DNA from 3 places in the Citrobacter meridianamericanus genome. Region 1 is predicted to be linked to each of the others. Evidence: predicted binding sites of a transcription regulator. Region 1 holds the regulator's gene; each other region holds the start of a gene.
What was found. Region 1 encodes Fur, which represses iron uptake genes when iron is present. Its sites were predicted from a motif close to ATAATAATGAGAACNACTATCAA; they were not measured.
Positions count from the first base shown of each region.

Region 2: a site for Fur is predicted at 4,456-4,478, ahead of sodA (superoxide dismutase [Mn]). Genes of this name have one in related genera too.
Region 3: a site for Fur is predicted at 1,470-1,492, ahead of feoA (ferrous iron transporter A). Genes of this name have one in related genera too.

Region 1 covers NZ_CP101036.1:3,738,366-3,745,602, reverse strand. Annotated here, with positions in the region: gene tcuB (tricarballylate utilization 4Fe-4S protein TcuB) at 1-34, opposite strand, end outside; gene tcuA (FAD-dependent tricarballylate dehydrogenase TcuA) at 21-1,424, opposite strand; gene tcuR (tricarballylate utilization LysR family transcriptional regulator TcuR) at 1,522-2,448, opposite strand; gene fur (ferric iron uptake transcriptional regulator) at 2,578-3,024, opposite strand; gene NMD08_RS18430 (ryhB-regulated fur leader peptide) at 3,017-3,103, opposite strand; gene fldA (flavodoxin FldA) at 3,314-3,844, opposite strand; gene ybfE (LexA regulated protein) at 4,000-4,287, opposite strand; gene ybfF (esterase) at 4,416-5,189, opposite strand; gene seqA (replication initiation negative regulator SeqA) at 5,383-5,925, shown strand; gene pgm (phosphoglucomutase (alpha-D-glucose-1,6-bisphosphate-dependent)) at 5,950-7,237, shown strand, end outside.
Region 2 covers NZ_CP101036.1:5,100,632-5,107,868, reverse strand. Annotated here, with positions in the region: gene rhaS (HTH-type transcriptional activator RhaS) at 1-700, shown strand, start outside; gene rhaR (HTH-type transcriptional activator RhaR) at 793-1,641, shown strand; gene rhaT (L-rhamnose/proton symporter RhaT) at 1,638-2,672, opposite strand; gene NMD08_RS24760 (arabinose isomerase) at 2,874-4,295, opposite strand; gene sodA (superoxide dismutase [Mn]) at 4,550-5,170, shown strand; gene kdgT (2-keto-3-deoxygluconate transporter) at 5,406-6,389, shown strand; gene NMD08_RS24745 (dihydrodipicolinate synthase family protein) at 6,432-7,237, opposite strand, start outside.
Region 3 covers NZ_CP101036.1:369,024-376,260, reverse strand. Annotated here, with positions in the region: gene NMD08_RS01710 (Tex family protein) at 1-1,229, shown strand, start outside; gene feoA (ferrous iron transporter A) at 1,603-1,830, shown strand; gene feoB (Fe(2+) transporter permease subunit FeoB) at 1,849-4,167, shown strand; gene feoC ([Fe-S]-dependent transcriptional repressor FeoC) at 4,179-4,415, shown strand; gene bioH (pimeloyl-ACP methyl ester esterase BioH) at 4,512-5,291, opposite strand; gene gntX (DNA utilization protein GntX) at 5,329-6,012, shown strand; gene nfuA (Fe-S biogenesis protein NfuA) at 6,071-6,646, shown strand; gene gntT (gluconate transporter) at 6,962-7,237, shown strand, end outside.

The DNA.
Region 1 (7,237 bases):
GCGCGTCGATGATCAATTTCTCAAGCTGTTTCATAACGTACCTCCTTCTGTGCTGCCAGAGCAGCCTCCTTTCCGGCAATGCGGCCAAAAGTGGTGCCGATCGACATCCCCACGCCTGCGGTGTAGCCCTTGCCCAGCACATTGCCTGCCATCATCTCTCCGGCGACGAACAGGTTGCGGCTTGGAAGCCCTGCAAAGTGTACGGCAGCGCGTTCATTCACTTTCAATCCGAGATAGGTGAAGGTGATCCCTGGCCGCAGGGCATACCCGTAGTAAGGCGGCTGGTCCAGCGGTCGCGCCCAGTGTGTCTTTGCGGGGGCTAACGCTTTCGTCGTGCAGTTATCCAGAATGGTATGGTCGAAATGGCCTGGCTGGCAGGCGTTGTTATACTGCGTTACGGTGTGGGTAAAACGTTCAGCATTGAGACCCAACTGATGCGCCAGATCCGCCAGCGTATTGGCCTGTGCGCCAGGAAAGACCGGTGGCATGAAGTGGCCGATGGCCTTACTGTCGATAATGGAGTAACCAATCTGCCCTGGCTGTTGGGCGACCAGTCGTCCCCAGATGGCGTAGCGTTTGGGCCAGAAATCTTCGCCTTCATCATAAAAACGCTCAGCGTCACGGTTGACGACAATGCCAAGCGAAACGCAGTCCACGCGGGTGCAAATTCCGCCGTCATATAATGGTGCTCTGGCATCAATGGCTACACAGTGTGACTGGGATGGGTCGCCGATGATGTCCGCCCCGGCGTCGATCATAAATTTGAGCAGTACGCCCTGATTAAAGCGTGTGCCGCGAATCAGGAAGTTATCCGCAGGCCACTCACCGCGTTCATTTTCCCCCCAGGCTTCACGTAGCCATTCGCGGTTTGATTCAAACCCGCCAGCGGCAAGCACGCAGGATTTCGCTGTAATACGCTCTTTGCCCGCCAGCGCCGCCACGAATTCGCCGTTATGCAGTTCAAGCGCCTGTACCGGGGTGTTATAGCGGATTTGCACACCTAACTTTTCTGCGCTGCGATAATAGGCATTCACGAGGGCTTTCCCGCCGCCCATAAAAAAGGCGTTGGTTCGCGCCACGTGTAAAGCGCCAGAGAGGGGAGGTTGAAAATTCACGCCATGTCGGCGCATCCAGTCGCGGCATTGTGAAGAGGTGCGGATCACCAGACGTGCCAGGGCTTCGTTGGTATTTCCCTCCGTGACGCGCTGCAGATCCTGCCAATACTCCTCTTCAGGGTAGCTTTCCACCAGCACATCCTGCGGCGCATCATGCATACAGCGCAGATTACGCGTGTGTTGGGAGTTTCCCCCGCGCCATTCCCGGGGGGCTGCTTCGAGCAGGAGTACCGAAGCTCCTTGCTCCCGGGCGGTTAGGGCAGCACATAACGCGGCATTGCCACCGCCAATCACCAGAACGTCAACCATCGTATACTCCATTACCATTTAACTAATTGTTAAATTTGTAATTGAAATGTATACGTGCAGCTTGTGCGGGCGCTATAACGCAGTGCTAAAGGGGGTTTTAGTTATTGTAAAGGATAGCGCCAGGCCAGCGTCCCGCTTCTACCAGTTGATGCATCACTTTCGTCAGCACCACGCGGGCTGCGAGCCCCGCCGGGGTGAGTTCATCGTCAGAGAGGCTGACCAGAAAGTTGGGGCGACTCAGTATTGGATTATGGACGCCGATCACTCTTAGCGTCTCTTTATCGAGATGGGAAATTGCCGCGCCGGGCTGGAGGGTAGCGCCGATCCCACTGCGAACGGCGCGCATTAGTAGCGCCAGACCATCAATTTCTGTTGCGATCTCAATGCGTAGCGCGTGTTCCTGACAAATCGCTTCCAGCCTGCCGCGCAGACCGTGGCCTGGGCTAGGCATTATCAATGGAATATGTGCCAATTGGGCTGGAGCAATATTGTCATCAGTAATATCAGCCAGTAAAGCATGAGTGCCAATTAAAAACAGCCGCTCTTCGAGAATCGGTCTGGCGCTCCAGCGCAGGAGCTTTTCTTTTTGAAACACAACGGCCAGGTCAATCTGACGAGTGCTGATCATTCGTTCCAGGTTACCAGAGAGGCTTTCCACCACATGCAGACGGACATCACTATAGGTTTCTCGCATGGCGTTGATAAAAGGCATGCCGAGAATGGAAGCGGTACTGGGGGCCATGCCGACGCTGACGTGTCCGGAAAGGCGGGATTCTCGTGCGGCGAGGATTGCATCGTCTGCGTGACGGAGCGCCAGCTGCGCCTGGGCGTAAAATGCCAGCCCGGCGCTGGTGGGCGTCACGCCACGCGAGGTGCGTTGCAGCAGGCGAATAGCAAGTTCATTTTCCAGGCGGGACATTTGCTGGCTGAGTGCCGAAACCCCAATATTGAGATCGAGCGCCGCACTACCCATGCTGCCAGTTTCGACAATGCGAACAAAATAACGTAGCTGGCGAAGTTCCATTTCGATTCTCCGGAAGGGACAATTGATTTTTACATTAAAGCAACACAAGAGTGGAGGGAAGGGGGGAACGGGCTGAAAACGTGCATAAAAAAAGCCAACCGGATGGTTGGCTTTTCAGAAAGCATCACATTACTTGCCGTCGTGCGCGTGCTCATCTTCGCGACAATCACCTTCGGCGCAATGACCGTAAAGATACAGGCTATGGTTGGTTAAACGAATACCATGTTTAGCCGCAATCTCACGCTGGCGCGCTTCGATGGAATCATCGCTGAACTCGACCACTTTGCCGCAGTCGAGGCAAATGAGGTGATCGTGATGATGCTGTTGAGTCAGTTCGAAGACGGATTTACCACCTTCAAAATTATGGCGGGTCACGATACCGGCATCATCAAACTGGTTCAGCACGCGATACACGGTCGCCAGACCAATTTCTTCACCCATATCGATCAGGCGTTTGTACAAGTCTTCCGCACTGACGTGATGGTTATCCGGTTCCTGAAGAACTTCCAGAATTTTTAAACGAGGAAGCGTTACTTTCAGGCCAGCCTTCTTTAATGCGGTATTGTTGTCAGTCATGCGGAATCTGTCCTGTAGCTAAACGATTCACTTCATTAACAGAAGTGACAGAAATTGCACTTGAGATAATGCGATTCATTATAGAACTGCCATGGCTAAATGAAAACTGCAAGTCTCTGGCAAATATTGTTAATCAAAACGTGGTATCGCCGACAAACACACTGTGCAACACCCGATTGGCATCCAGCCATTGTACAGGGTCAGACGGAAAAGTTACAAATTTGTAGCAATTATTTTGATTGGTTTTATCTATTGATGCGGCGCAGATAGAAATCTACGCCGTACAAAATCAGGCATTGATGATTTCGTCGAGGTGCAGCTCTTCAGAGATCTGCTTAACCCATTTTTCTACGCGCTCTGCGGTCAGCTCAGGCTGACGGTCTTCATCGATAGCCAGCCCGACAAAGTGGTCGTCGTCAGCCAGACCTTTGGACGCTTCAAAGTGATAACCTGCAGTCGGCCAGTGACCAACGATGGTTGCGCCGCGCGGTTCGATGATGTCGCGAATGGTACCTAACGCGTCGCAGAAGTATTCTGCGTAATCTTCCTGGTCGCCGCAGCCGAACAATGCAACCAGTTTGCCGTTAAAATCAATGTCTTCGAGGGTAGGGAAGAAATCGTCCCAATCACACTGTGCTTCACCGTAGTACCAGGTTGGAATGCCAAGCAGCAGAATGTCATACCCTTCGAGATCTTCTTTGCTGCTTTTTGCAATGTCATGAACGTCGGCAACGTCTTTACCAAGCTGTTTTTGAATCATTTTTGCGATATTTTCGGTGTTACCGGTGTCGCTGCCGAAAAAGATGCCAGTGATTGCCATGAGTAAAATAACCTCTTGAAACTTATTGAAATGGTGGTGGCGCATTGCCCACGGATAAGGGCAATCATAGCAGAACAGTCAGGCATGCGGAAACAGCAAACACACAGGACTGCACTCTGTGCTACACGATTTATGATTTAGAGCAGAAATTCAGACTATGCCTGATCGCGCAACGCGCTGAGTTGGGTCATCAGCATCTCTTCGATGAGTTCACTGCGACTCATGTTGCGCGCCTCGGCCAGCTCGTTCAGAGCGTCAACGGCATCAGCGTTCAGTTTCAGTTCGACACGCTTAAGCCCGCGAACTTTATCGCGTTTAAGCTGATTACGTTTGTTAATACGTAACTGTTCATCACGCGAGAGCGGATTAGTTTTGGGTCGTCCCGGGCGACGCTCCTGCGCGAACAGATCTAATGTCGTACGGTCCGTTTGTTCTTTGGCCATGATCTTGGTGACTTCGGGGAAACAATCAGCCAGGCGTCTGCCCGGATGGATAGCGCGCCATAATACATCAGCAGGGGAGACACGCCAACGTCCACGCGCGTAATCGCGCACAGACGCTGAGTTTTTAATCAGTTAGCCTGTTCATTCAGATAACGACGGATGGCGCGCAGCACCGCCTCCGGTTTTTCTGCATGCACCCAATGCCCGGCACCTGCTATAACGTGCGCCCGAGCCTGCGGGAATTGCGCCAGCAGTTGGTCACGATACGCTTCGGTAACATACGGTGAATTGCCACCCGGGATAAACAGCGCCGGGTGCTCCCATGCCGGAATGGTCTCCCAACCGACGATATGAGGATATTGATCCCACAACACAGGAACATTAAAGCGCCACTCGCCGTCAACAAAGGATTTCAGCAGAAACTGGATCACACCTTCTTCTTGCAGGTGCTGACGCATAACGCTCGCCGCCTGCTGACGTGAAGAGGATTGCGCGTCAGTTACCGCGTTAATGGCAGCAAAAATCTTATCGTGGCGGCGAACATGGTAGTCAACGGGAGCAATGTCGATGGCGACCAGCCGTTCGACACGTTCAGGGGCCAGCGCGGTCAGCGCCATGACGGCTTTGCCACCCATCGAGTGACCAATAAAGATCGCTTTTTCGATCTGCCGATCGTCCAGCGTATCCAGCAGATCTTGCGCCATAGCCGGATAATTCATCTCAGGTGAACGAGGGGAGAGGCCATGATTTCGCATATCAACCTGGATGATATCGTGATCGGCCACTAGATCGCGTGCCAGGATCCCGAGGTTATCCAGACTGCCAAACAGGCCGTGAACCAGGACGATGGGAGAATTATTGTGCAGGTTTTGCGCAGATTGCGCTCGGATATTCAATTTCATGGCAAAGTTCTTTTTTTCACACTGACGGGTTAGGGTATCATGTTGACCATTCTGCCACATGGCTGCAACAACTACGGTTACTCCGAGTTTTGCGTGCCACCAGGCTTGACGCTATCCGCTGTTGGGATTTGCCTTTACACTACGCGTGTTGACCCAACAACTTGTATTCAGCTAAACACTGCACTGGATTAAGATGAAAACGATTGAAGTTGATGATGAACTCTATAGCTATATTGCCAGCCACACCAAGCATATCGGCGAGAGTGCATCCGACATTTTACGGCGTATGTTGAAATTTTCCGCCGCATCACAGCCTGTCATTCCGGTAGTAAAAGAAGTCCGCGCTGTGCAAGCTGTCGTGGAAGCCAAGCCGGTTAACCCCGTAAAAGATAAAGTGCGCGCGATGCGTGAACTGCTGCTGTCCGACGAATACGCTGAACAGAAGAAAGCAGTAAATCGCTTTATGCTGGTGCTGTCTACACTCTATTCACTGGATCACAACGCGTTCGCCGAAGCAACGGAATCGTTGCACGGACGTACGCGCGTTTATTTTGCAGCGGATGAACAGACGCTGTTGAAAAATGGTAATCAAACCAAACCGAAGCACGTGCCAGGCACGCCGTACTGGGTGATCACCAATACCAATACCGGCCGTAAATGCAGCATGGTTGAGCACATCATGCAGTCAATGCAATTCCCTGCGGAATTGATTGAAAAGGTTTGCGGAACAATTTAATCCTTGCATTAGAAGGACCAGGCAATGGCAATCCACAACCGTGCAGGTCAACCTGCGCAACAGAGTGATTTGATTAACGTCGCCCAACTGACGGCACAGTACTACGTACTGAAACCAACGGCAGGGAACGCTGAGCACGCCGTCAAGTTCGGTACGTCCGGACATCGCGGCAGTGCAGGTCGTCATAGTTTTAACGAGCCGCATATTCTGGCTATCGCTCAGGCGATTGCTGAAGAGCGTGCGAAAAACGGGATTACTGGCCCGTGCTATGTGGGCAAGGACACCCACGCGTTGTCTGAACCGGCTTTCATCTCTGTACTGGAAGTGCTGGCGGCGAACGGCGTTGATGTCATCGTGCAGGAAAATAATGGCTTTACGCCAACGCCTGCCGTGTCGAATGCAATCCTGGTCCATAATAAAAAAGGCGGCCCGCTGGCTGATGGCATTGTGATCACGCCGTCACACAACCCGCCGGAAGACGGCGGTATTAAGTACAATCCGCCTAACGGTGGTCCGGCTGATACTAATGTTACCAAAGTGGTTGAAGACAGAGCCAACGCGCTGCTGGCCGACGGTCTGCAAGGCGTGAAGCGCATGTCGCTGGATGCTGCGTTGGCATCCGGTCATGTTAAAGAACAGGATCTGGTGCAGCCTTTCGTGGAAGGACTGGCTGACATCGTCGACATGGCGGCGATTCAGAAAGCGGGCCTGACGCTGGGTGTCGATCCGCTGGGCGGTTCCGGTATCGAATACTGGAAGCGTATTGCGAAGCACTACAACCTGAACCTGACTATTGTTAACGATCACGTTGATCAGACTTTCCGCTTTATGCATCTCGACAAAGACGGTGCGATCCGTATGGACTGCTCCTCCGAGTGCGCGATGGCGGGCCTGCTGGCGCTGCGCGACAAGTTCGATCTCGCTTTTGCCAACGATCCGGATTACGACCGTCATGGCATCGTCACGCCCGCTGGTCTGATGAACCCGAACCACTACCTGGCGGTGGCGATTAACTACCTGTTCCAGCACCGTCCACAGTGGGGCAAAGACGTTGCCGTCGGTAAGACGCTGGTTTCTTCGGCGATGATTGACCGCGTGGTGAATGCTTTAGGGCGTAAACTGGTTGAAGTCCCGGTTGGCTTTAAATGGTTCGTTGACGGTCTGTTTGATGGCAGCTTTGGTTTTGGCGGTGAAGAGAGCGCGGGTGCCTCTTTCCTGCGTTTCGATGGTACACCGTGGTCAACGGATAAAGACGGCATCATCATGTGTCTGTTGGCGGCTGAAATTACCGCAGTGACCGGTAAAAACCCGC
Region 2 (7,237 bases), 1.4 Mb from region 1:
TAACGGACAGCCTTACACCATTAGCGGCGGAACGGTGTGTTTCGTTCGCGATCATGACAGGCATTTATACGAACATACTGACAATCTGTGTCTGACCAATGTTCTGTATCGTTCCCCGGAGGCGTTTCAATTTCTGGCTGGGCTGAATCAGCTTTTGCCTCAGGAACAAAATGGGCAGTATCCCTCCCATTGGCGCGTAAATCAGAATGTATTGCAGCAGGTTCGTCATCTGGTGGGGCAGATGGAAGCGCTTGGCGAGGGAATGGATACGCCGACGGCGGCAAATCGCGAGATTCTGTTTATGCAGTTGCTGGTACTGCTGCGTAAAACCAGTCTGATGGAAACGGCGACTGATAACGATGCACGGCTTAACCTTCTGATGGCATGGCTGGAAGATAACTTTGCCGACGAGGTGTGTTGGGAAGCGCTGGCGGAGAAGTTTTCGCTCTCTTTACGCACTTTACACCGTCAGCTTAAACAACAAACAGGGTTGACGCCGCAACGCTACCTTAACCGTTTGCGGCTGATTAAAGCCAGGCATCTGCTACGTCACAGTGATGACAGCGTGACAGATATCGCTTATCTCTGCGGTTTCGGCGACAGTAACCACTTTTCGACGCTGTTTCGCCGTGAGTTCGAGTGGTCGCCGCGCGATATTCGTCAAGGGCGTGATCTTATCGCGGGCGACAGCCTCCAGTAACGCGAAAGCTATCAACGTTTTTTACCGTCAGTTTGCTGATAATCATAGCCTTTCATGCCAGATGGCGGGTGCGTTCAGGTTGAGGTTATGTGATGGCGAATCAGCTAATCCTTTTGAAATCAGACTTTTTTGCGCATGAGCAGCAGGCTGTCGCCGTGGCCGATCGTTATCCGCAGGATGCCTTCGCTGAGCATACTCACGAGTTTTGCGAGCTGGTGCTGGTTTGGCGCGGCAATGGTCTGCATGTCCTTAACGATCGCCCGTATCGGATAACCCGTGGCGATCTTTTTTACATTCGTGCCGAGGATAAACACTCATACACTTCCGTTAACGACCTTGTGTTGCAAAATATCATCTACTGCCCGGAGCGGCTGACACTAAATGTTGACTGGCAAGCTGCGATCCCCGGATTTAACGGTACGCCGAGGCAGCCGCACTGGCGGCTAGGCAGCGTTGGTATGACACAGGCCCGGCATGTGATCAGCCAGCTTGAGCATGAAAGTAATCAGCGTGATGCGCAGGCTTTTACCATGGCGGAGTTGCTGTTCGGACAACTGGTCACGCACCTTAAACGCCATCGTTATGCCACGGATACGCTCCCGGCGACCTCGAGTGAAACGCTGCTGGATAAACTGATAACCGCGTTAGCCGGCAGCCATGAACATGCCTTTGAACTGGGTAAATTTTGCGAGCGCGAGCAGTGCAGCGAGCGGGTTTTACGCCAGCAGTTTCGTAGCCAGACTGGGATGACCATCAATCAGTATCTGCGCCAGGTACGGGTCTGCCATGCTCAGTATCTGCTCAAACATAGCCGGTTGATGATTAGCGAGATTTCCATGCGCTGCGGTTTTGAGGACAGTAACTACTTTTCGGTGGTATTCACGCGGGAAACCGGGATGACGCCGAGTCAGTGGCGTCATCTCAGCACCCAACATGATTAGCTGGCCATTCCCAGTCCAACAATATTTGCCGCGATAATAATCACCACGCAGCCAAGGCTTAGTACGCTGACTGGGCGTCTCCCGGCATTGCTCCACTCTTTCATGATCAGGCCCACGATACCACCGCACAGGACGTAGAAGCTCATGTGCAGCATCCAGCTCATATAGTCATACTGTGCCGGAATTTTGGCGTGGCCCCAGGCGTAAAAGAAGAACTGGAGGTACCACATCAGACCAGCAAGCGCCGAGAACAGGATATTGCTGATAATCAGCGGTTTTGCTAACGAGAAGTCGGCCTTTACTGACAGGTTTTTCATTTTTGCCAGGCGAATGAAGCAGTATCCCAGATTGATCACTGCACCACCGCCCATGATGACCACATAGCTTGGCAGGGCGACATACAGCGGATCGATACCGAGCGCAGCAGCGGCTTCGTGCATTGGTTTAGCCGCATCCATGGCAAAGGACATCCCGGCGGAGAAAAAGCCGCACATCACCGCCAGTATTAGACCTTTTTTCAGATTGAACTCTTCGGCTTTGATGCCCATCTTGCGCTCTTTTAACTGTCCGGCACGGGTTACAATTGCCACGCCGATCAGGGCGACCAGCACGCCGAGCAATGTCATACGTCCTCCAGGCGTGCCGATGAGTACGCCAAATTTACCGGCTATGATTGGCGTCATTAAGGTGCCAACAATGAGCGTAATGCCGATGGCGATCCCTATCCCCATCGACATACCGAGATAGCGCATAGTCAGGCCATAGTTGATATTACCAATCCCCCACATGGCACCGAACAAAAACACCGGCAGCAGTGTGGATGCGCTGAATGAACTGTAATAGGCCCAGAAGTCCGGCAGCAGGATCGCGCTGACGAGCCAGGGAAGGATCAGCCATGATACAAAACCGCCTATGGACCACATGGTTTCCCAGGACCAGTGTTGTACCTTTTTAAAGGGGGCGTAGAAACAAGCGGCACTAGCGGCACCAATAAGATGCCATATTATCCCCATCGTAATTGCATTACCCATTCTGTTTCCTTTTGAATTATCGATTTGACAGGATGAAAATCACCGTTTTGATGTTCAAAAGTTTAAAGAGTGAGCAATAAACTAACCTTCAGCATGCTGCCGCGTGATAAGTAATGCTGGCAAAATTCACGGGATGAAAGGGATATTGATCACAAATGCAGTTCCGCCCCTCTTTTTTGAGAAGGGCGGAAATATTGAGGGTTAGCAGATTCTTACTGCCTGAATACCCATTAGCCAGGCGAGTTTTTCCAGTGCCTCGCCATGGTGTCCCAGGCCAATGCTGCAATGATGAGCTGGACCGCCCATGCACCATTGCGTGGTGAACTCGCGAGCCGATAACTGGAAGCGATAGCGGCTGTTGGTGTTGCCAATATCCAGAACTTCACCTGCCACTGCTTCACCTTCGGCATACTGTAAACGTACCCCGTTTTCGACATCTTCAATTACCGAAAGAAAGGTTACCGGGCCAGGTTTCACGGTCATCTGGATAGACACGCCTTTACCGGGTTTACCATGATAAACTGGCAGCGGAACCAGACTCACCGGACCATCCGCCATCAACGGGTGTGCCGGACCATCATGTCCCCACAAAACAACATCATCTTTAAATTCAATACCGTAAGGTTCTGAGAATGAACCGCCAGCACTCAGAAGTTGCTGAATTTTCATCGCCAGCACATTTTTGATTTCATATTCTCCCGCTACAGGAATACCACGATGAGTGAGTAGCGTGTTGCCGAGAATTATTGAGGTGATGATGTTCTCGTAAGCATTGCCGTTACGACCTTCGTAGTAATAGGCTAATGCACCGAGTTTATTCTGAGCGATCAGTTTATCCATGGCGCAGGCAGTGGTGAGTGCGCGATCAAGCTCTGCAGGTTCGCATGTCGCATCCAACTGAAGGACACGGTGCATTTCCTGTTGTTTGGCGTTGAGGTCTGCCTCGCTGACCTGCTCGCGATATTCCGCCAGCTCACACATCTCCAGTGGCTTAAAGCGTACGCCCATTTTCGCGGATAAGTTCGTCATATTGCTGTAAACGTCCACCATACCGTCATAATAGTGTCCGAGTACGCCAACCTGACAATTTGCCAGCATTTGACGAGCGTTAAGGGCCTGTAGCCACTGCGCCGTTTGTTGCCAGACGTACTCATCGCCCTGTAATGCACCCACAATAAGTTGAAAACGGATATTCGCGCGGTTAAAGACGTTCGCCAGTTCGGGAGCGCTGCAGGCCTGACAGTGCGCCAGCCATTCTCCAGTACGACCGCCCCGATCGGGAATCTGACGGATTTTTGAATAGGGCAATCCTGGTTCTGGCTGTAGGGCCAGAATAATGACCGGTTTATTGATACTTTGCACCAGGGGTAGCACCGTTGAGCTGAGCGCGTAGGTGCTGATGTAAAGGCAGACCGCATCGACCGGCTGATGCTGCAACCGTCTGGTAAGGGCATCGGCTTTATCGACGTTATCAATCAGGCCGCCATTAATCACGGTGGCTTGTTGCGCCGTCAGACGCTCATCAATTGCTTGCAGATAGCCCTGAAGACGTGACTCCAGGCCTGTAAACTGGGGCCAGTATGTGTCGAGGCCGATACCAAAAAGGGCGATGTTGACAGACATAGCAATATTTCCTTGTGAGATAATTCTCAGACTATGTCGTGCTTTATCTCCCATGTCCTTCATGTCGCTGCCTGTTTTCTAGCCAATTGGCAAAATCTGCCTGATTCTCCCGGTAATGCTCACACTTTTACCTCATAATAGCCATGTAAAAAGTACGGCATTGATAATCATTTTCAATATCATTTAATTAACTATAATGACCCAACTGCTTACGCGGCGTTAACACTGGCCGCCCGACAATACTGGAGATGATTATGAGTTATACACTGCCATCCCTGCCGTACGCTTATGATGCCCTTGAACCGCACTTCGATAAGCAGACGATGGAAATCCACCATACCAAACACCACCAGGCTTATGTTAACAACGCGAACGCTGCGCTGGAAAGCCTGCCAGAATTCGCCAGCCTGTCCGCTGAAGAACTGATCACCAAACTGGATCAACTGCCAGCAGACAAGAAAACCGTACTGCGTAACAACGCGGGTGGTCACGCTAACCACAGCCTGTTCTGGAAAGGCCTGAAAACCGGTACTACGCTGCAGGGTGACCTGAAAGCGGCTATCGAACGTGATTTCGGCTCCGTGGACAACTTCAAAGCTGAATTTGAAAAAGCTGCGGCAACCCGTTTTGGCTCCGGCTGGGCGTGGCTGGTGCTGAAAGGTGACAAACTGGCTGTTGTTTCCACTGCTAACCAGGATTCCCCGCTGATGGGTGAAGCAATCTCTGGCGCTTCCGGCTTCCCGATTGTGGGCCTGGACGTTTGGGAACACGCTTACTACCTGAAATTCCAGAACCGTCGCCCGGACTACATCAAAGAGTTCTGGAACGTGGTGAACTGGGACGAAGCTGCTGCACGTTTCGCCGCGAAAAAATAAGTCCGACGCGTTAATTAAGCCCCTGCAAGCAATGCTTGTGGGGGTTTTTTTGTGATCAAAATCAATATAAAAACAACGATCCATTTAAAATGAAACAATGTTTTATTGTGCGAGTGGGATCACTTTTATAGTCTCTGCGAATGTCTATCTTCTTTTCATCAAGACGGCGCATCTCAAAAGCACTATGCAGCCGCCCATAAAGATTGCGCCATTTTTATGTCTACAGGTGATGGAAATGCAGATTAAACGTACGATAGAGAAAATCCCAGGCGGTATGATGCTGGTGCCGCTGTTTCTGGGTGCGTTATGTCACACCTTCTCCCCCGGAGCCGGGAAATACTTCGGCTCCTTTACCAACGGCATGATCACCGGTACGGTGCCGATTTTGGCGGTGTGGTTCTTTTGCATGGGTGCGTCGATTAAGTTAAGCGCCACTGGCACCGTGCTGCGTAAGTCCGGCACGTTAGTGATAACCAAGATTCTGGTGGCGTGGGTGGTTGCGGCGATTGCCTCACGCATTCTGCCGGAACATGGCGTGGAGGTTGGATTCTTCGCCGGACTTTCCACGCTGGCGCTGGTGGCGGCCATGGATATGACCAACGGTGGGCTGTATGCCTCGATTATGCAGCAGTACGGCACCAAAGAAGAGGCCGGGGCGTTTGTCCTGATGTCGCTGGAGTCTGGCCCGTTGATGACGATGGTGATTCTGGGAACTGCCGGGATCGCTTCGTTTGAACCGCACGTGTTTGTGGGTGCCGTATTACCGTTTTTGATCGGCTTTGCACTGGGGAATCTGGACCCTGAGCTGCGGGAGTTCTTCAGCAAAGCGGTGCAGACGTTGATCCCTTTCTTCGCCTTCGCATTAGGTAACACTATTGATTTGAACGTGATTGCACAGACCGGCGTACTGGGGATTCTGCTGGGCGTGGCGGTGATTATCATCACCGGCATTCCATTGATTATCGCTGATAAACTGATCGGCGGCGGCGATGGAACGGCGGGGATTGCGGCTTCCAGCTCTGCGGGGGCAGCGGTCGCCACGCCGGTACTGATTGCGGAAATGGTCCCAGCGTTTAAACCCATGGCGCCGGCGGCAACCTCTCTGGTGGCGACGTCAGTGATTGTAACCTCCATCCTCGTGCCGATTATCACTTCTATCTGGTCAAAAAGAGCCAAAGCCAGAGCGGTGGCAATCGATATGCGCAGCGCGGTGAAGTAACGTGATTATGCCGGATGGTTTGTACCATCCGGCATAACTGTTTTAACCCTTGATTACAAACACCTCATCAATTGTTCGACACTCACTTTCATTCAGCTCCCCGCCTGCATTACGCGAAACCCCGGTGCAATAGCCAAACTTACGCGATACTACGGTTTTGATGGTGGTGACGAAATCCTCACCGATGGCGTAGATAGACATGTAGGTGCCAATCTGGTCCTGAATATCGCGAAGTGCAGCCAGGTCACCCTGCTTAAACGCTTCTCGTGCGCAGACAAACAACTCCGGCATGACGTTGTTTAATCCTGAAATAATACCCGCGCCGCCTGCCAACAGGTTAGGAATATAGTATTCGTCATAGCCGGACAGCACCGCAAAATCTTCGCGTACGGCGCGGGTGGTCTGGATCATGCTACGGGTATGGGACTGGCAGTCGACGGTATCTTTGATGCCTGCGAAGTTGGGGAACTCAGAAGCAAGGGTGGCAACCAGCTCGGGCGTTAAATCGCAACCGGTACGTGCCGGAAAGTTATAGGCAAACCATTTCCCACTGAGTTTCTGCCCCAATTGACGGAAGTAGCTCAGTAGCTGTTTCGCCGTTTGCCCGTAATAGTAAGGCGGCAGGATCATCACGGCATCGTAACCGGCGCGATACGCTTCCTGTGCCATCAACAGCACATCATTCTGGCAGGTGGATGAGACGTTGGCGACCATCTTCAGCGAGCTCATAGCGCGAGCCTCGCGGATTAGCAGCAATCTTTCCTCGAGCGTAAAGGAGGCAAATTCCCCGATGCTGCCCATCAACAAAATCACGTCGATGTTGGCTTCGGTAAGGCGTTTAAGATGCT
Region 3 (7,237 bases), 2.0 Mb from region 1:
TTGCGGTGGCGACGCTGTGCGAAAAATACCACGTTGAGCTGGTAGCGATTGGTAACGGCACGGCGTCACGCGAAACCGAGCGTTTCTTCCTCGACATGCAGAAACAGTTCCCGAAAGTCACCGCGCAGAAAGTGATCGTCAGCGAAGCCGGGGCATCGGTTTACTCAGCTTCCGAGCTGGCGGCGCAGGAGTTCCCGGATCTCGACGTTTCATTGCGTGGCGCGGTGTCCATCGCCCGTCGTCTGCAGGATCCACTTGCAGAGTTGGTGAAAATCGATCCTAAATCGATCGGCGTGGGCCAATATCAGCACGACGTTAGCCAGACGCAGCTGGCACGTAAGCTGGATGCGGTGGTGGAAGACTGCGTGAACGCCGTCGGCGTCGATCTCAATACCGCCTCCGTACCGTTGTTAACCCGCGTTGCCGGTCTGACGCGCATGATGGCGCAAAACATCGTCGCCTGGCGCGATGAGAACGGTCAGTTCCAGAACCGTCAGCAGTTGCTGAAAGTCAGCCGTCTGGGGCCTAAAGCCTTTGAACAATGCGCGGGCTTCCTGCGTATCAATCATGGCGATAACCCACTGGATGCCTCCACCGTTCACCCGGAAGCCTACCCGATTGTGGAACGCATTCTGGCCGCCACCGAGCAATCGTTGCGTGACCTGATGGGTAATAGCAACGAACTGCGCAATCTGAAAGCTGCCGATTTTACCGATGAACGTTTCGGGGTGCCGACCGTCACCGACATCATTAAAGAGCTGGAAAAACCGGGCCGCGACCCGCGTCCTGAATTTAAAACCGCACAGTTTGCTGATGGCGTAGAAACCATGAATGACCTGCTGCCGGGGATGATTCTGGAAGGGGCAGTCACCAACGTCACCAACTTCGGCGCGTTTGTTGATATTGGTGTTCATCAGGACGGTCTGGTGCATATCTCTTCATTGTCGAATAAGTTCGTCGACGATCCGCACACCGTGGTGAAAGCGGGCGATATTGTGAAGGTGAAAGTGCTGGAAGTTGACCTGCAACGCAAGCGTATCGCGCTGACCATGCGTTTGGACGAGCAACCGGGTGAAACCAATGCGCGTCGCGGCGGTGGGAACAACGATCGCGCTCAGGCTAATCGCTCGGCCCCCAAAGCCGCGAAACCTCGCGGTCGTGACGCACAGCCTGCGGGCAACAGCGCCATGATGGATGCGCTGGCGGCGGCAATGGGTAAAAAACGCTAAGTTTGGATCGTGTGCCGGATGGCGGTGTAAACCTCTGTCCGGCATATTTAATATATTATTTTCTCTTCCCTCCTTATATTTATCATTTCGTTAACAAATAAAACCTTAATTACACATTAAGAAAGTCAATAATGACACTGCAGAAACATTCATTCCAAAGCGGAATAAATGTTGAGAAATATCAAAATTGGCTCAAATTATTGTTCAATTCTACATTCCGTCACATTTATTCTATTGATGATAGAAACCATTCTCATTATCATTGTTCTGTTGATTATTTACTCTTTCCTTACGTTGGCTAATCATCTGGTCTCATGCCGCCCTGTCGCCCCATGAGGTAATCATCCAGTTAGCGAGATATAAGTAGGTCCCTATGCAATTCACTCCTGACAGTGCGTGGAAAATTACCGGTTTTGCCCGTGAAATCAGCCCGGCTTATCGTCAGAAACTGTTGTCACTTGGCATGCTGCCCGGCTCCTCCTTCAACGTGGTACGCGTCGCCCCGCTCGGCGATCCTATCCATATCGAAACGCGTCGTGTAAGTCTGGTATTGCGTAAGAAAGATCTGGCGTTATTAGAAGTGGAAGCGGTTTCCTGTTAATACAGTGAGTCTATAAAAATGAAAAAACTAACCATTGGTTTAATTGGTAATCCTAATTCCGGCAAGACAACCTTATTCAACCAGCTCACCGGCGCGCGCCAGCGTGTAGGTAACTGGGCTGGCGTTACCGTTGAGCGTAAAGAAGGTCATTTCGCCACAACGGACCATCAGGTCACGCTGGTGGATTTACCCGGCACCTATTCTCTGACGACAATCTCATCTCAGACTTCTCTCGATGAGCAGATTGCCTGTCACTATATTTTGAGCGGCGACGCAGATCTGTTGATCAACGTGGTCGATGCGTCAAACCTTGAACGCAATCTCTACCTGACGTTGCAACTGCTTGAGCTGGGCATCCCCTGCATCGTCGCGTTGAATATGCTGGATATCGCTGAAAAGCAGCAAATCCGTATCGATATAGACGCCCTCTCAGCGCGTCTTGGCTGCCCGGTGGTTCCGCTGGTTTCCACCCGCGCCCGCGGCATAGAAGCGCTGAAGCTGGCGATCGACCGCTACAAAGAAAACGACACCGTCGAGCTGGTCCATTATGCCCAGCCGCTGCTGCAGGAAGCGGACTCTCTCGCCGACGCGATGGCCAAAGATATGCCGCTACAACAGCGCCGCTGGCTGGGCCTGCAGATGCTGGAAGGCGATATCTACAGCCGCGCCTACGCGGGTGATGCCGCGCAAAATCTCGATGCCTCCATCGCACGCCTGAGCGAAACAATGGACGATCCGGCGCTGCATATCGCCGATGCGCGCTATCAGTGCATTGCCGCTATCTGCGATACCGTCAGCAATACCTTGACGGCAGAGCCAAGCCGATTCACCACCGCGGTAGATAAAATCGTTCTCAACCGCTTCCTCGGGCTGCCGATTTTCCTGTTCGTGATGTACCTGATGTTCCTGCTCGCCATTAACATTGGCGGCGCGCTGCAACCGTTGTTTGACGTCGGCTCCGTAGCGCTCTTTATCCATGGTATTCAGTGGATTGGCTACACGCTGCACTTCCCGGACTGGCTCACTATCTTCCTGGCCCAGGGGCTTGGCGGCGGGATTAACACCGTGCTGCCGCTGGTACCGCAAATCGGCATGATGTACCTGTTCCTCTCCTTCCTTGAAGACTCCGGTTACATGGCGCGCGCCGCGTTTGTGATGGACCGTCTGATGCAGGCGCTGGGACTGCCGGGCAAGTCGTTCGTCCCGCTGATCGTCGGCTTTGGCTGTAACGTACCGTCAGTGATGGGCGCACGTACGCTGGACGCCCCGCGTGAGCGTCTGATGACCATCATGATGGCGCCGTTTATGTCCTGCGGCGCACGTCTGGCGATTTTCGCCGTCTTTGCCGCGGCGTTCTTTGGTCAGAACGGCGCACTGGCGGTCTTCTCGCTGTACGTACTGGGTATCGTGATGGCGGTGTTGACGGGCCTGATGCTCAAACACACCATTATGCGTGGTGAAGCAACGCCGTTCGTGATGGAGCTGCCGGTATACCACGTGCCGCACATCAAGAGTCTGATCATTCAGACCTGGCAACGCCTGAAAGGCTTCGTTCTGCGTGCGGGTAAAGTCATCATCATCGTCAGCATTTTCCTCAGCGCGTTTAACAGTTTCTCACTGAGCGGGAAAATCGTCGATAACATCAACGACTCTGCTCTGGCCTCCGTTAGCCGTGTTATTACTCCCGTGTTTAAACCGATTGGCGTTCACGAAGATAACTGGCAGGCAACCGTAGGTTTGTTCACCGGCGCGATGGCAAAAGAAGTGGTCGTTGGTACGCTGAACACGCTCTATACCGCAGAAAACATTCAGGAAGAAGAGTTCAATCCGGCAGATTTCCACCTCGGTGACGAGCTGCTCGGCGCAGTGGATGAAACCTGGCAAAGCCTGAAAGACACCTTCAGCCTGAGCGTACTGGCTAACCCTATCGAAGCCAGCAAGGGCGACGGTGAAATGGCTACCGGCGCAATGGGCGTGATGGGCGAGAAATTTGGCAGCGCCGCCGCCGCGTACAGCTACCTGATCTTTGTTTTGCTGTATGTGCCGTGCATTTCAGTGATGGGCGCTATCGCACGTGAATCCAGCCGTGGCTGGATGGGCTTCTCGATTCTGTGGGGCCTGAATATTGCCTACTCTCTGTCGACGCTGTTTTATCAGACGGTCAGCTACAAAGAGCACCCGACCTACAGTCTGGTGTGCATTTTAGCGGTCATCCTGTTTAACATCGTGTTACTGGGCCTGCTGCGTCGAGCTCGTAGCCGCGTGGACCTCGCCCTGCTGGCAACCAACAGAACGGCGAGTTCCTGCTGTTCCAGCACAACTGGCGATTGCCACTAAGGTTATCGACAATGGCATCACTAATTCAGGTTCGTGATTTATTGGCTTTGCGGGGGCGCATGGAGGCAACACAAATTAGCCACACGCTACATACCCCACAGCCTATGATTGACGCCATGCTGAATCAGTTAGAAAAAATGGGCAAAGCGGTGCGGATTCAGGAGGATGCCGACGGGTGTCTTTCCGGAAGCTGCAAAAGTTGCCCGGAAGGTAAAGCCTGCCTGCGCGAATGGTGGGCCTTGCGTTAATTTGCCGCTCCTGCCGGATGGCGCTACGCTAATCCGGCCTACAAAAAACTGCAAATGTTCAGGCCGGATAACTCGTTTATGCAGATATCCGTTACTTTAGAAACAATTCAGTTTCTGTTTTAACGCCACCAGCGCTGCGCAAAACTCGGCAGGATGCGAGATAAACGGTGCATGCGCCGCTTTGGCAAACACCAACGACTCGCTCTGTGGCCACAGGGCATCGAGCATCGGGACGACTTTGCGCGGAACCAGTCCATCGAGATAGCCGTACAACCGCAGGAAAGGCATTTCCACCGAGCACAATGGCTCACGCAAATCGACCGTTTTCAGGATCTCCAGCCCGCCATTAAGTACCTCAACATCCGGCATGGGTAAAGCCAGTACCGTTTTCTTCAGCGCTCGCGCATCCTGACGGGCGGTTTCCGTGCCCATCGTTTGCAACGCCAAAAAACGCTCCACCGTACGCTGGAAATCTTCACTCAGTTGCTGCTGGAAACCGGCCAGCACTTCTGGCTTGATGCCCGGCCACTCCTCACGCGCGCTAAAGCAAGGGGATGACGCCACGGTCACCAACGCCTGAACACGCTCAGAATGAGTTAACGCCACCTGGCTTGCAACCAACCCCCCCAGACTCCAGCCGAGCCAGATAGCGTTCTCCGGCGCCTGTTTTAATACCCGCTCAGCCATCTCTTCCAGCGACATCGCGCCGAAACCCTGGCTGCGGCCAAATCCCGGTAAGTCGACAAGATGCAGCGTGAAATGCGAGCTCAGTTCCTCGCTTATGCAATGCCACACTTGCGCATTCAGTCCCCATCCGTGCAGCAGCACAAGATGGCAATTTCCCGAACCCTGGGTCTGCCACCAGATGTCATTCATCAGTTATTGTTCTCTTTTAGCCTAACAGGATGTTTCTATGCTAACAGTACCGGGATTGTGCTGGCTATGCCGAATGCCCCTGACGTTAGGGCATTGGGGGATCTGTTCAGTCTGCGCACGGGCAACGCGTCAGCACGTCAGCCTTTGCCCTCAATGCGGACTCCCTGCCGCCCACGCCGTCGTTCCCTGCGGACGTTGCTTGCAAAAACCCCCACCGTGGCAGCGCCTGGTCACCATCAGCGACTATCTTCCGCCGTTGAGCGGACTTATCCACCAGTTCAAGTTTTCGCGACGCAGTGAAATGGCCTCCGCCCTTTCACGTTTGCTGTTGCTGGAGGTATTACAGGCCCGGCGCGTCAGCGGTCTTCCCCTGCCAGACAGGCTCGTCAGCGTCCCGCTCTGGCAACGACGGCACTGGCGCAGGGGGTTTAATCAGAGCGAATTGCTGTGTCGCCCACTGGCGCACTGGCTGGGTTGCGACTGGGACAGCCGGACCATCTCGCGGGTTCGGGCAACCGCCACGCAGCACCATCTCAGCGCCCGATTGCGTAAACGTAACCTGAAAAACGCCTTTCGCCTTGAATTGCCGGTGCAGGGACTCCATATGGTTATTGTGGATGATGTCGTCACTACCGGAAGTACCGTCGCGGAAATCGCGCAGCTGCTTTTACGCAACGGCGCCGCGACTGTCCAGGTATGGTGCCTGTGTCGAACCTTGTAGAGCCTCGATGATGGGCGTATTATAACCAAGTAAAATAGTCAACTATTAGGCCATTACTATGATCCATATTTCCGATGCTGCACAAGCGCACTTTGCCAAACTGCTGGCAAATCAGGAAGAAGGGACACAAATCCGCGTATTTGTGATTAATCCCGGCACGCCTAACGCTGAATGCGGCGTTTCTTATTGTCCGCCGGACGCCGTGGAAGCAACCGACACCGCCATTAAATTTGACCTGCTGACCGCATATGTTGATGAACTGAGCGCACCGTATCTGGAAGATGCAGAAATCGATTTCGTTACCGACCAGTTAGGTTCCCAGCTGACGCTGAAGGCACCAAACGCCAAAATGCGTAAAGTGGCCGATGATGCACCGCTGATGGAACGCGTGGAGTACATGCTGCAATCACAGATCAATCCACAGCTGGCAGGCCATGGCGGTCGCGTCTCACTGATGGAAATCACCGATGAAGGCTACGCCATTCTGCAGTTTGGCGGCGGCTGTAACGGCTGTTCAATGGTCGATGTGACGCTGAAAGAAGGTATAGAGAAGCAGCTGCTGGCTGAATTCCCTGAACTGAAAGGCGTTCGCGATTTAACCGAACACCAGCGTGGCGAACACTCTTACTACTAAGCCCGTCTGTATTTGCCCGGTAGCCTAATCCCTGCCGGGTCGAAAATTCTTCGCATATCTCCTGCAACAATCTTCCTCATAATTTGACCAGCCTCTCATAATTTAAATTTTGCCTGCCCAGGTGATTTTCAAGCGCCATATGTTACCCGTATCATTCGTATCAGCACCTAACACACACATAATAGTCCGCTAAACTGATTAGTTTTGCAGGCAACCAGCATTGGTGCTGAGAATACTCTGTTCCCGGTCGGGACAATCGGAATTTGTCATCTAAACACTGACGTTACCCATAACAAAGTTAAGGCCAGGTAAATCATGCCATTAGTCATCGTTGCTATCGGTGTAATCTTGTTACTCCTCCTGATGATCCGTTTCAAAATGAACGGTTTCATCGCTCTCGTCCTGGTGGCGCTTGCTGTCGGATTGATGCAAGGGATGCCACTGGATAAAGTCATCGGTTCGATTAAAGCCGGCGTCGGCGGAACCCTTGGCAGCCTCGCCCTGATTATGGGTTTTGGCGCCATGCTGGGCAAAATGCTGGCGGACTGCGGCGGCGCACAGCGCATCGCAACCACCCTGATTGCTAAATTC